Regions from separate parts of the Paenibacillus cisolokensis genome, predicted to be linked through region 4. Evidence: riboswitches for the same ligand, from Rfam matches in the RefSeq annotation. Region 4 holds a riboswitch; each other region holds the start of a gene.

The links. Region 4 has a riboswitch for cyclic di-AMP ahead of ABEV74_RS14035 (resuscitation-promoting factor). Riboswitches for the same ligand answer to the same signal wherever they lie in the genome.
Region 1: linked by a shared signal. The riboswitch ahead of ABEV74_RS17565 (TrkH family potassium uptake protein) and the one ahead of ABEV74_RS14035 (resuscitation-promoting factor) in region 4 are both predicted to bind cyclic di-AMP.
Region 2: linked by a shared signal. The riboswitch ahead of ABEV74_RS21855 (C40 family peptidase) and the one ahead of ABEV74_RS14035 (resuscitation-promoting factor) in region 4 are both predicted to bind cyclic di-AMP.
Region 3: linked by a shared signal. The riboswitch ahead of ABEV74_RS04515 (KamA family radical SAM protein) and the one ahead of ABEV74_RS14035 (resuscitation-promoting factor) in region 4 are both predicted to bind cyclic di-AMP.

Annotation. Positions count from the first base shown of each region.
Region 1 is NZ_JBCNFP010000105.1:31,742-34,948, reverse strand. It holds gene ABEV74_RS17570 (potassium channel family protein) at 1-31, opposite strand, end outside; gene ABEV74_RS17565 (TrkH family potassium uptake protein) at 48-1,391, opposite strand; cyclic di-AMP (ydaO/yuaA leader) riboswitch at 1,477-1,671, opposite strand; gene ABEV74_RS17560 (CPBP family intramembrane glutamic endopeptidase) at 1,937-3,207, shown strand, end outside.
Region 2 is NZ_JBCNFP010000159.1:6,066-9,272, reverse strand. It holds gene ABEV74_RS21865 (Gfo/Idh/MocA family protein) at 1-934, shown strand, start outside; gene ABEV74_RS21860 (hypothetical protein) at 1,033-1,212, shown strand; cyclic di-AMP (ydaO/yuaA leader) riboswitch at 1,216-1,443, shown strand; gene ABEV74_RS21855 (C40 family peptidase) at 1,447-1,923, shown strand; gene ABEV74_RS21850 (bifunctional 3-deoxy-7-phosphoheptulonate synthase/chorismate mutase) at 2,013-3,122, opposite strand.
Region 3 is NZ_JBCNFP010000023.1:52,718-55,924, reverse strand. It holds gene ABEV74_RS04520 (J domain-containing protein) at 156-1,133, opposite strand; cyclic di-AMP (ydaO/yuaA leader) riboswitch at 1,331-1,477, shown strand; gene ABEV74_RS04515 (KamA family radical SAM protein) at 1,595-2,797, shown strand; gene ABEV74_RS04510 (GntR family transcriptional regulator) at 3,055-3,207, shown strand, end outside.
Region 4 is NZ_JBCNFP010000079.1:21,366-24,572, reverse strand. It holds gene ABEV74_RS14045 (HD domain-containing protein) at 1-430, shown strand, start outside; gene ABEV74_RS14040 (TatD family hydrolase) at 438-1,226, shown strand; cyclic di-AMP (ydaO/yuaA leader) riboswitch at 1,407-1,605, shown strand; gene ABEV74_RS14035 (resuscitation-promoting factor) at 1,841-2,989, shown strand; gene rnmV (ribonuclease M5) at 3,130-3,207, shown strand, end outside.

The sequences.
Region 1 (3,207 bases), on a different contig from region 4:
GTCCGATAATGACGAATTGATTCATTTTCATCGTAACGTCCATTCTCCTATCCGATCGTAATTTTCCCTTCCGGATGCCGGAACGGTTCCTTGTCGGTGCGCGTTCCGAGCGCGTAAGCGAGCGTCAGCGGCCCGAGACGTCCGGCGAACATCGTAAGCGAGATGATCGCTTTCCCGATGTCGGTCAGCTCGGGCGTCAGCCCGACGGACAATCCGACCGTTCCGAACGCCGACGTCGCTTCGAATAAAATGGCGAGAAACGGCTGGTCTTCCGTTGCCGTCAAAATCATCGTGACGCCGATGACGAGCGCGAGCGACAGCATCGTAATGGCAAGCGCCTTAAAGACCCGTTCCTGGCCCAGCCGATAACGAAAGATAACGATGTCTTCGCGTCCGCGAATCATGGCGATAACGGCATACACCAGCGTCGCGAACGTCGTCGTCTTGATGCCGCCCCCGGTCGATCCGGGCGATGCGCCGATAAACATCAGAATAATGATAAAAAATAGCGTCGCCTGTCTCAGTTCTCCGATCGGCAGCGTGTTGGCTCCGGCCGTCCGGGGGGTGACCGACTGGAAGAACGAAGCCAGCGCTTTGCCGCCCCAGCCAAGCTGCCCGAGCGTATTCGGATTCGTAAACTCGAACAGGAAAATGACCGCGGCGCCGACCGCGATAAGCAATCCCGTCGTCGTCAGCACAACTTTGGAATGCAGCGACAACCGCTTGCTCCGGCGGTATTCCATCACATCCGCCAGAACGGCAAAGCCCGCCCCGCCAAGGATAATGAGCAGCATCGAAACGATATTGACCGCCGGGTCCGCCGCGTAGGACGTCAGGCTGTTGAATCCGCCCATCAGGTCGAAGCCGGCATTGTTGAACAGCGACACAGCGTGGAAAACGCCGTAATATGCGGCTTGGCCGGGCGGCATCTCGAACAGAAAACGGATCGTGAACAAGACCGCCCCCGCCAGTTCGATCGTAACCGTATAAAGCACGACTTTCCGGATAAGCCGCACGATGCCTTCCGTCGTCGCCTGGTTCATCGCTTCCTGCAAGATGAGCCGTTCGCGGAACGATATCCGCTTGCGCAGAATGAGCGCGAAAAGCGTTGCCATCGTCATGAAACCGAGTCCGCCGATTTGAATCAAACCCAATATGACGATCTGCCCGAATGGCGTAAAGAACGTGCCGGTATCGACGACGACGAGCCCGGTTACGCATGTTGCGGAAGTGGCCGTAAAAAACGCGTCGATCAGACGCAGCCGCTGCTCCCCCTCGACAGCGATCGGCAGCGACAGCAGAACGGTCCCGAGCAGAATGATCAGCGCAAAGCCGCATACGAGGACGCGGGGAGGCGACCCGTTCCACAAGCTCATTCGTTGTTTGCCCATATAAACGCTCCTTTCCACCGCTGCAGCCCGTTCCGGCTTTTTTGTGCAACAAAAAAAGCACTGGAAACCCAATGCTGTCAGCGATGAGTCCTAGTCCGTCAGCCTGCGAGGTTAGCTGTCGGGTTCGGGCCGGACAGGCGGCCCTATTCGAATGACGGCAAACGTCTCGAAATTCACCCCAAGTTGCGGCTGAGCCGGCGCCCGGATACGAGCGGCGCGTCAGCGGCAACAATACGTATGGTTCCCCCGTTTTCACTTGGAAATTCGGCTGTTCTATTCGGTTTATCGCTCCGCGGCAGGAGCTCGAATCCGATTATAATCGCTTTCCCGTTACCGTTACAAATCGCTCCATTCCGAAATTGCAGCCGTTTTTGATACAAAAACCGAAATGGCGCCGGCATAATGGGCTGTTTCGGCATAGATTTGAAACAAAAGCTCGTCAACGCGGCGACTGTCTGCGGATTGCGTTGGTACAATTAGGGAAGCTTATGATAAAGTACTTGTATGCGGTTTATTTCGGAAAAAACGCGACAGGAGGCGGACATATGAACGAAATTCGGCATCAGGCGGAATGGAGGCGCTGGGCCTGGCTGGGGGCGGCGGGCGCGCTGCTGTTTGTCCTGTTTCAGGTGCTGCCCGCCACATCGGATTCCTCCTTCCGCGATCAGACGGAACCGGTCATCGCGAAGCGCGAGGCCGAACGGCAAGCCTCCGATTTTGCTTCCCGGCATTTCGGCACAGCTCCCCTTTCGGCCCACGCCGTGCACCAGTCCGACCGGCTCATGTACGGATACTTGATGAAAGAAAAGCTGTACGAACCTTTCAGGCACGATTACGAAGCCCGTTTTCCGACCGACACTTATCAGGCGACGCTGCGCCTGCCGGACAAGAAAACGCTGTTCGTCCACGTACATATGACATCCGGCGAAATCGTCGGCTGGCGGCTGTTCAACGATTCGCTGGCAGAGGAAACGGCAGCACTCGAGGAATCGAAGACATTGGACATGGCGAGAGCTTTCGCCGAAACGCGGGGCTTCCGGGCCGAAGAACTGCGGGAGGGGTACGTCAACCGGGCGGGAGAAGCGGTATTGGAGCCCCAAGGCTACCGGATCGGCGAGGCGCGGCTGCGTCTTGTGATCGGAATCGGAACGTCGGACGAAGGCCAGCCGGTCGTCACGAAATATAAAGCGGTGTTCGAGGTTCCCGAACGTTACCAGGCGTACGTCGCCGGGCAGGATCGGCTGGCCTCCCGGTTGACGCTGTTCGGCAACCTGCTAATCAGCGGGGTCATGGCGATTGTGGCTGCCGTCATCGCCGTCCTGTACCGGAAGCGCATCTCGTTTGGAAGGGGTGTCGTGCTGACACTGCTGTTTCTGGCATGTTATCTTGTCAACCAGTTCAATATGGCGGACGGCATGCGCGCCAGCTTCGGCGAGGACCCGCGGGCAGAGCTTCTCTATACGGGGGGGATGGCGCTGACCGTCGTGCTGACTGTGCTGCTCGGCTTCGCCGTCTACTTCTCGCTCGTTGCCGGCGACGGCTTGTGGCGGGCGCAAGGCTGCGGCCTGTGGCCGAAATTCGGCGAAGCCGGCTTCGGCGCCCATGTGTGGCAGAGCATGAAGATGTCCTATCTGTTCGCCCTGATCCTGCTCGGCGCGCAGACGGTCATTCTGTTCGCGCTGGAACGTTCGACCGGCGCATGGTCGACGAGCGACCCTGCGCAATCGCCCTATAACCTCCGCATCGTATGGCTGTATCCGCTGCTCGCCTGGGCGGCGGCGATATCCGAAGAAGCGGTGTACCGGCTGTTCGGCAT
Region 2 (3,207 bases), on a different contig from region 4:
GGGCGCCAAAACGTATACGGACTACAAGGAGCTTCTGAAGGACGAAAGCATCGATGTCGTCCACGTATGCACGCCCAACGACTCGCACTCCTATATTACGATCGACGCCCTGGAGTCGGGCAAGCATGTCATGTGCGAGAAGCCGATGGCCAAGACGGCTGCGGAAGGCCGCGCGATGGTCGAGGCGGCGCGCCGCACCGGCAAGAAGCTGACGATCGGCTACAACAACCGGTTCCGCTCCGACAGCCAGTATTTGAAGAGCGTATGCGATTCGGGCGAGCTCGGCGAAATTTATTACGCCCGCGCTCATGCGATCCGGCGCCGCGCCGTCCCGACCTGGGGCGTTTTTCTCGATGAAGAGAAGCAGGGCGGCGGTCCGCTTATCGATATCGGCACGCACGCGCTCGATTTGACGCTGTGGATGATGGACAATTACAAGCCGGTGTCGGTGACAGGCTCCGTCTTCCACAAGCTCGGCAGCAAGAAAAACGCCGCCAACGCCTGGGGGCCTTGGGATCCGGACAAGTTTACCGTCGAAGATTCGGCCATGGGCTTCATCAAAATGGCGAATGGCGCGACGATCGTGCTGGAATCGAGCTGGGCGCTCAATACGCTGGACGTCGACGAGGCGAAATGTACGCTGTGCGGTACCGAAGGCGGAGCCGACATGAAAGGCGGCCTGCGCATCAACGGCGAGCAGAACAGCCGGCTGTTCGTCAAAGAAATCGACCTAAAGGCGGGCGGCGTCGCATTCTATGAGGGAAGCGGCCCGCAACGCGACATCGATCTGGAATGCGCGACGTGGATTGACGCGATTTTGAACGACAAGGAGCCGGTTGTGAAGCCCGAGCAGGCACTTGTCGTAACGGAAATTTTGGAGGCGATTTACGAATCGGCCCGCACCGGCAAAACGGTCTACTTTAACGAAGAATAAGCGGCGGGAAGATCCCGATCGTCGGGAAGAAGGCGCGCGGTACGGATTTAATTCCGTCAAGCGCGTCTTCTTTTTTTGCATCCGGGTTGGAAAGGAAGATGAAAGGGCAGGAAGAGAAAGTTGAAGGATTGGAAGAGAAATATGGAGGATTAGATGAGAAATATGGAGGATTAGATGAGAAAGATGAAGGATTGAAAGGAAAAGATGAAAGGATTCTAATGTTGCAAGAGGAGGTTTTTGGCGAATCGAATCGAATTTGTAACATAGCTTATCTATAAACATATAACAGCATGCCGAATTTTCGCGAGCGAAAAACGGGGGACCCATTTCGTCATACAAGCATAGTTTACCGCGTTGATATGATGAAGCGAAAACGGTGCGGCGCCGGCAATGCCGGGCGAGCCGTTTCCGCTTGGGGTGAACGAATCCGGCTGACAGTCAGCTGCGGATTCCAGGGAACCTTCAACCGAACCCACAGCTAACCTCGTAGGCAATTGAAGGGAGACTCGTTTTTGAAAAAGGTTTTATTGTCGATTGTAGGTGCGGTGATTTTGTTTGCTTCCAGTGCAGGCGCAGCTTCTGCCGGCGCGCCCAAACTGCTGAGCGCCGTCGATGAAGTCGTGGGCACTCCTTATCTGTACGGCGGCACGACCACGAAAGGCTTCGATTGTTCGGGATTTATTTTGCACATTTTCAAGCAGTACGACATCAAGCTGCCCCGAACGTCCAGAGAGCAGGCGAAAGTAGGCACGAAAGTAGACAAGAGCGATCTCCGGGTGGGAGATCTCGTGTTCTTCAACACAAGCGGCAAAGGCGTTTCCCATGCCGGCGTTTACGTGGGCAACGGCAAATTCGCGCATTCTTCAAGCAGCAAGGGCGTCACGATTACCAAGTTGTCCAGCTCCTACTATGCCAAGCGCTATGTTACCGCGCGCCGGGTAACGACGAAAGCGCAATATTCGAAAATGATCGGAGTCAAGCTCTCGTAACGATAAATGCGGTACAAGACGATAAATGCGGTACAAGCGGTCCGCGGGTGCGTATGCCCGGGGGCCGCTTGTTTGTTGTATTCATCTGTTTAAGCCGGATTTAACGTACCGATGCCGTTACGGGGAACCCGGAATAGCCCGGACGCAAGCAGCCGTTCATGGAAACGGCGAAATTCGGGAATATCGAATTGCTGGCCGGCGTCGGAAAGCGCCGCCTGCGGATTCGGATGAACCTCCACCATAATGCCGTCCGCCCCCGCCGCCAGCGCCGCCTTGGCGCAAGGCAGCATAATGTCTTTGCGGCCGGTCGAATGCGTGACGTCGACGAGCACAGGCAGATGGCTTTCCTGCTTCAAAATCGGGACCGCCGAAATATCGAGCGTATTGCGCGTCCATTTCTCGTATGTGCGAATGCCCCGTTCGATCAGCATAACCTGCGTATTGCCCCGCGAGACGATATATTCGGCCGCCAGCAAAAATTCCTCCAGCGTCGCCGCCAGCCCCCGCTTCAGCAGTACAGGCGTGCGGACGTCGCCGGCCGCCTTGAGCAGCTCGAAGTTTTGCATGTTGCGGGCTCCGATCTGGATGATATCGACATAGCGGGCGGCCGTTTCGATATCATGGGGCGTGACGATTTCGCTAATGGCGGCCAGTCCGAATTCATCGGCGACTTCGCGAAGCAGCTTTAGCCCTTCGAGGCCGAGCCCCTGAAAGTCGTAAGGCGACGTCCGCGGCTTGAAGGCGCCGCCCCGCATAATACGGACGCCCGCTTCCTTCAGGGCGGCGGCTGTTTCTCTTAGCTGCTCGTAACTTTCTACCGCGCACGGCCCGGCAACGAGCGTGGATGTTCCCCCGCCGATCGCGGCGCCGCGCACGCGGATGATTGTATCCGCTTCTTGCGTCTGGCGGCTGACGAGCAATCGTTTCCGGTTATCCGCAGCTTGCGGGTCGAAGCTGGCCGTGAAAATGTGATGGAACAGACGGCGGACCGCCGCCTGTCCAAGTGGGCCCGGATTGCGCGGAATCAGCTTCTCGAGCGTCTCCTGTTCCATGGCGGGATCGAACTTCGGCAAGCCCCGCTCCTGCCGGAGTTCTCCCAGCTTCACCGCGACGCTTGCCCGCCTCGACAACAGTGCGAGCAATTCCTCATCGATAGCGTCCAGTTCTTGATATAGCGATGATAATTCCGAATTTCTCATCGTTTTCCTCTCCCTTCCGATTCGTATCGGGCTTCGTCTTTCCCGCCGCACCGCGAGCACGACAAAAAGGCCTTCCGTCCGGCAG
Region 3 (3,207 bases), on a different contig from region 4:
CCCGCTGGAGCGGCCCAACAGCAACATTGTCGCGGCGGCCACTCTTCCGCCTCAATGTCCGGTGGCGGACAAGACAGACCGCTATAAGACAAAAAAAGAAGGGGCGATCCCTAGGTCATTCAAGACCTTTTGAGACAGCCCCTGTGGAAATTCAATTATGACGACGTACCTTCTGGCTTCGTACCTTCTGGCTTCGTACCTTCTGGCTTCGTACCTTCCGGCTTCGCACCTTCCAGCATGCGCTGAATAAAGAGCAGCGCCTTGTCCGGATGCTTGGCGTCGGCGCGAATGGCGGCTATCATCTCTTTGGAGACGACCGGTATACTTTTGACGAGCGGACTGCCGCTAATATCGATGCCGTAAATATGATCGGTGGTGTCTTCCGAGGAGCGCGTTTTGAGCGCCGCCGCTTCCGAAGGGAGCAGCGGTTTCAACGTTTGCTCGTAGGCTTCGTCCAAAGGCTGGAACAGCTGCTGCCTCGCCAGCTTGGTGAAACTGTTCCGGTCGAGAATATAAACGTCGCTTTTTTCCGTCATCAGCATGACAACCGCCTTCTGCGTCGCGGCGATGTCGAACTCGTTTTTCGGATCGGACGGATCGTAGGTAATCTGCGCGCCGATCCGCTTCCATTCCGGAAAGAAGGAGAGCAGGGCCGCTTCCAGTTCCTCCGTATCCTGATTCTGATTGTTCAAGTAAAAATCCCCGTGAAACATGACCGATACGTCGATCGGCGGCTTCTTCGCTTCTTCCGCTTTTTGCGCCTGCCGCTCCAGGTAGCTGTTGACCGCAAATCCGATCAGAATGACGGCGACCAAAGCCCCGAGCAGGTGGAACTTGTAGTAATGGAAGAAATGGTCCAATTTTTCCGCCGTGCCGGCCATCTTTTTATATTTTCCATATTGAGATTGTTTGAATTGCTCCTGCGCTTTCCGTTCGTCATATTCGATAATGAACTTGTAAGCCCGGTTAACTGCTTCGAAATCGACGGCGTTGCCGCCGGCCTCTTCATGGTCGCGGCGGGCTCCTTGGGCGCGCGCCTGCCGCATGAGCAGGTAGTAGCGTTTCTCCACTTCTTCCTTGGTCGCGTTTTCAGGCAGGCCGAGAGTAGCGTACGCTTGCTTCAGGTCCTCCAATGCTGTCACCTCTTTGTTAAAACTGTCCGGATCTACGTATCCATGAATCCGTTTTCGCCCCGCAACAGGGCGTGTTCTTGGCTGTCATTCGGCGGTGCAAATCTAACTACTAACATTCTATACTCTCTATTACGGCGATACAAGCGAACGGATTCGCAACTGATTTGAGTTTGACAATTCTGAATTATTCAAATATTATAAGTAATAAGCTTAATTTCCGGTTATGGACCGGAAAGCGGGGGAACCAAGTCTTCCGGGGCGAATCGTGCCGCTTCATGCGGCCGTAGGGAACCATCTATCCCGAGCCCGTCAGCTAACCTCGTCAGCTTTGGATGGGTCGAATAATGTATTGGTGCGTATTTGACCCTTTACAGGGTCTTTTTGTTTGAGGAGACCCGTACACACATGCTGTGTAAGGGTCTTTTTTCATTCAAATGAAACAAGAGGAGGGAGAACGAACGATGGCTCAACCGAAGTATATTACCGACATCGATAAATTGACGAACATCCCGGCGGAAGAAAGAGCGAAACTGAAGCGCATTACGGACAAATTTGTTTTTCGGGTCAACGATTACTATCTGGGTCTGATCGACTGGAACGATCCTCACGATCCGATTCGCAAACTTGTCATTCCGAATGAAGGGGAACTGCTGGAATACGGCCGCTGGGATGCGTCAGACGAGGACACCAACTATGTCGTCCCGGGGTGTCAGCACAAGTACAAAACGACCGCGCTGCTCATCGTATCCGAAGTATGCGGCGCTTACTGCCGGTACTGCTTCCGCAAACGGCTGTTCCGCAACGACGTGAAGGAGGCCGTCACCGACGTCGAACCGGGCCTCGCCTATATTTCCGCCCATCCGGAAATCAACAATGTCCTGTTGACCGGGGGAGACAGCCTGATTCTGGGAACGCCGAAGCTGCGGTCGATATTGTTGCGGCTGCGCGATATCGATCATGTGAAAATCATACGGCTCGGCTCCAAAATTCCCGTGTTCAATCCGATGCGGATCTACGAGGACGAAGCGCTGCTCGCGACGATCCGGGAAGTGTCGAGTTCGGACAAAAGAGTGTATGTCATGACGCATGTCAACCATCCGCGCGAAATAACCGAGGAAGCGGTCCGGGCTTTTGCCGCCTTGCACGACGCAGGCGCAGTCGTCGTCAATCAGACGCCGATCCTGAAAGGGATCAACGACGATCCCGAGGTGCTGGGAGAGCTGCTGGATCGATTGTCCTGGGCCGGCGTAACGCCCTATTACTTTTTCGTGAACCGGCCTGTTGCCGGAAACCGCGATTTTGTTCTCCCTCTGGCCGAGGTATACAGCATCGTAGAGAAGGCGAAAGCGAGAACCTCCGGACTCGGCAAACGGGTGCGTCTGTCGATGAGTCATACATCGGGGAAAATCGAAATATTGGCTATCGAAGGAGGAAAGGCTTATTTGAAGTATCATCAATCGCGGGATAACCGTTACGGCCGTTTCATGGTTTTGGACTGTCCCGATGACGCGGCATGGTTCGACGATTTGCCCGGCAACGAAAAGTATTGGCGCAAACCGATTAAAAAAACGGATCGTGTCGTCTCCGTGAACGAATTGCCCGATATGCCGCTCAAAACGTTCAAAAGAGGTTCCGCATCGCGTCAATGGTATGCACGCCGATAAATTTATCGCCGCCATAATGCTTTGCTTATAATCGATGAGAGGCTCCTTCGGATCGGAAATCCGGGGGAGTTTTTATTTTTCGGTCATATAACGGGCGGCCGGAATGCCAAACGTTTTCGAAACCGAAAGGCAGCCAATTCTTGAGCGACGTTCGTTTTTGCGGTATGATATTCTTGTATACAAGAATGCAAGTGCTTGAAGCGCTTAAAAAGAAGAGGCTGGCTGGCAAAATACATCGCGCAGGAGGTGACAGATTCGTGCTGAAGCTTACGCCGCTGCCGCAGCGCCCCGTCCGCAAATCGCTGGGCGACCAGGTGTACGAGACGATTCGCGCCGGCATCGTTTCGCTGCAGCTTGAACCGGGAACGATGATTTACGAGAACGAAGTGGCCGAATTGCTGCAGGTCAGC
Region 4 (3,207 bases):
CGCCGAACGGGACTGGCTGTTGTCCGATTTGTGCCGCCGGTTTTTGAATCGCAAGTTGTACAAATATATAACTGTTGACGAAGCGAATGAAACGATGCTGGCGGAAATGAAACGGCAATTCTTAGCGGCGGGGCTTGAACCCGAGTATCATCTGGAGGTCGATTACCCGTCCGATTTGCCGTATGACGTATACCGGCCGGGTCCGGGGGATACGGGCGGCAAAAGGGACAAACCGCCGATACTGCTGGTGGACAAGCATGGAAAATTGTCGGAAATATCGTCGCAATCCGACATCATCCATTCGATAACGGGCATTCAGCGCGGCCGCTATCACCTGTATTATCCCGAAGATTTGCTGCGGGAAGCGGCCGACCGCTTGTCGCCTGAAATCAAAAAATGGTTTTCATTGACGAACGAAAAGGAGATTTGAACGCATCATGACTGGATTGTTCGACACCCATACGCATTTGGACTCCCCTCGTTTCGACGGGGATCGGGAAGATGTCATTAAACGGGCAAGAGAAGCCGGCGTAGAACGGTTGGTCAATATCGGTTTTAACCGGGAGACCATTCCGACCACCATCGCGCTTGCGGAACGATATGATTTTATTTATGCCGCCGTCGGCTGGCATCCGGTCGACAGCATCGACATGAAACCTGATGATTTGCAGTGGATCGAAGAACTGTGCGCGCATCCGAAGGTGGTGGCCGTCGGCGAAATCGGGCTTGATTATCATTGGGACACATCGCCGAAAGAAGTGCAGCATCGCGTATTCCGCGAACAGATTGCGCTTGCCCGCCGGATCGGCAAGCCGATCATCATTCATAACCGGGACGCGCATGAAGATGTCGTGAACATTTTGCAGGAAGAGAAAGCAAGCGAAGTGGGAGGCATCATGCACTGCTTCTCCGGCAGCTGGGAAACGGCCAAACGATGCCTCGACATGGGCTTTTATATTTCCTTCGGAGGGCCTGTCACGTTCAAAAACGCGAGAGTGCCCAAAGAGGTGCTGGCCAAGGTGCCGCTTGACCGGTTATTGATTGAAACCGATGCCCCATATCTGGCGCCCGAACCTTTCCGAGGGAAGCGAAACGAGTCGGCTTATGTGAAATACGTAGCCGAGGCGGCGGCGGTAATAACAGGAAAAAGTGTGGAAGAAATTATGAAAATTACGATGGAAAATGCCAATCGCTGTTTTCGGCTTGAACGAAAAACGAACAGATAAAGAGATCAAAGCAGATAGAGGGCGAAAAAACTGAATTTGTTTGATGAATTCGCCGATATTTCCGATGTTTTTCCTGAAAAATCATGAATATCGTGTTTAATCGCATCTTTACAATGTGGTGGACTACAGAGTATCATCTATCACAGAGCTTAAGCGTTGTATTGGATTTCCAGTTCACAAATATTGTTTTCGCTTAATCTTCCGGCAGGAAGAGCGGGGGAACCAACAGCGGGACGATCGGCATCGATTGTCATCGCGTACCAAACTATTTTGGGGTGAATTGAACGGCCCGAAGTCCGCGGATGAAGGCGCCGTTGATAGGGCGACTCTCTTGCCCGAACCCGACAGCTAACCTCGCAAGCGTTCCAAGAGAGATCAATCTCGTGCATCCACATTCCATGATTAACGGCAGCACCCGGGAAGCCACGAAACAGATCCTCTGTCGACGGCTTCTTTTTCTTTTTGAATAATGTGTAAACCGTCGACATAGGGTTAATCATGGAGGTGACGAGAGGAGGACTGGAATGCGTGCCTGGTCACGCGACAACACAATAGTCACGTCAAGGTATCATGCATGTACTTAGGCGGCGGGGCTATGAAGGAGGACCGAAGAAGTGGGCGTATTTTCGAAAAACACCCATGGTAAACGATCATCCAGCATGTCTTTCGCAATGCGATGGAAGCATGAAAACTTGCGTTTGATTCTTCTCAGCGTCATTATTTCAATCGCTATGGCTTTCATGTTGTTGGTATTGTTATACGGATCGGCCAATCGAAGCGTATCTGTCGTTCTGGATGGACAGGAATCCGTTGTAAAGACGAAGCAGTGGGTATTGCAGGAGCTGCTGGAGGAGCAGTCCATCACGATCGGACCGTACGATAAGGTGTCCATGCCGCTCAACGGAGCGGTGAAAGACGGCGACCGGATTGAAATCGAAAAAGCCATTCCCGTCAAACTGAAGAACGGCAGCAAGGAATCGACCATATTTACGACTGAAAAAACGGTCGGGTCTCTGATCCAGGAGATGAATATAGAAGTTCGCGAGCAGGATAAAGTGTTCCCTTCTCTCGATACCGAGCTGCAATCGAACATGAAGGTGCACGTCGTTCGAATCGATAAACATATAACCAAGCAGGAGCAAGAAATTCCGTACCAGGTCGTCAGGAAAGAAGACCCTACCCTGGAGAAAGGGAAGCAGAAGGTCGTTCGTACCGGCAAGAACGGAGTCGTCGTCCGGAAATACGAAAAAATATTCCAAAACGGCATGCTCGTGTCGCACCGTCTCGTGACCAAAACGGTGCAGAAGCCGAGCGTGAGCCAAGTCGTCGCAATCGGCACGAAAAACCCGGAGCCGAAAGTCACATTGCTCAGTAATACCGGATCGGTCGGCACGGCGGCCGTATCGAAGGCCGGATTGACGTTCAAACCTAAGAAAACGCTGAAGAATGTAACGCTTACCGCTTACTCCGCCGGCGTCGAATCTACCGGCAAAAGCGAAAACCATCCGGAATACGGCATTACCGCTTCCGGCACGCGCGTTCAGGAAGGCCGCACGATTGCGGTCGATCCGAATGTCATTCCGCTGGGCTGGTGGGTATACATCGAAGGGATCGGCCTCAGACGCGCGGAAGATACGGGCGGCGCGATTAAAGGAAACAAAATCGACGTTTATTTCGACAGCGAATCGTACGCCACCAAATTCGGGCGCAAGCACGGCTATACCGTCTATGTGCTCGGTCCGAACAAACCGTCTTCAAACTGATCGCACCATCGTGATTTATTCATATCGTAATCGTACAGCAAATATGCCATGATAAGAAGAGGCGCAGCCTCTTCTTTTTGCATGTATGTCCGAATGTGTCCTCTCATTAATGACGACGTATAAGGGAGTCGAAAAGTTGCATGATTCAAGAAATAATTGTGGTGGAAGGAAAGGACGATACGGCAGCCGTGAAACGCGCTGTGGAAGCTGATACGATC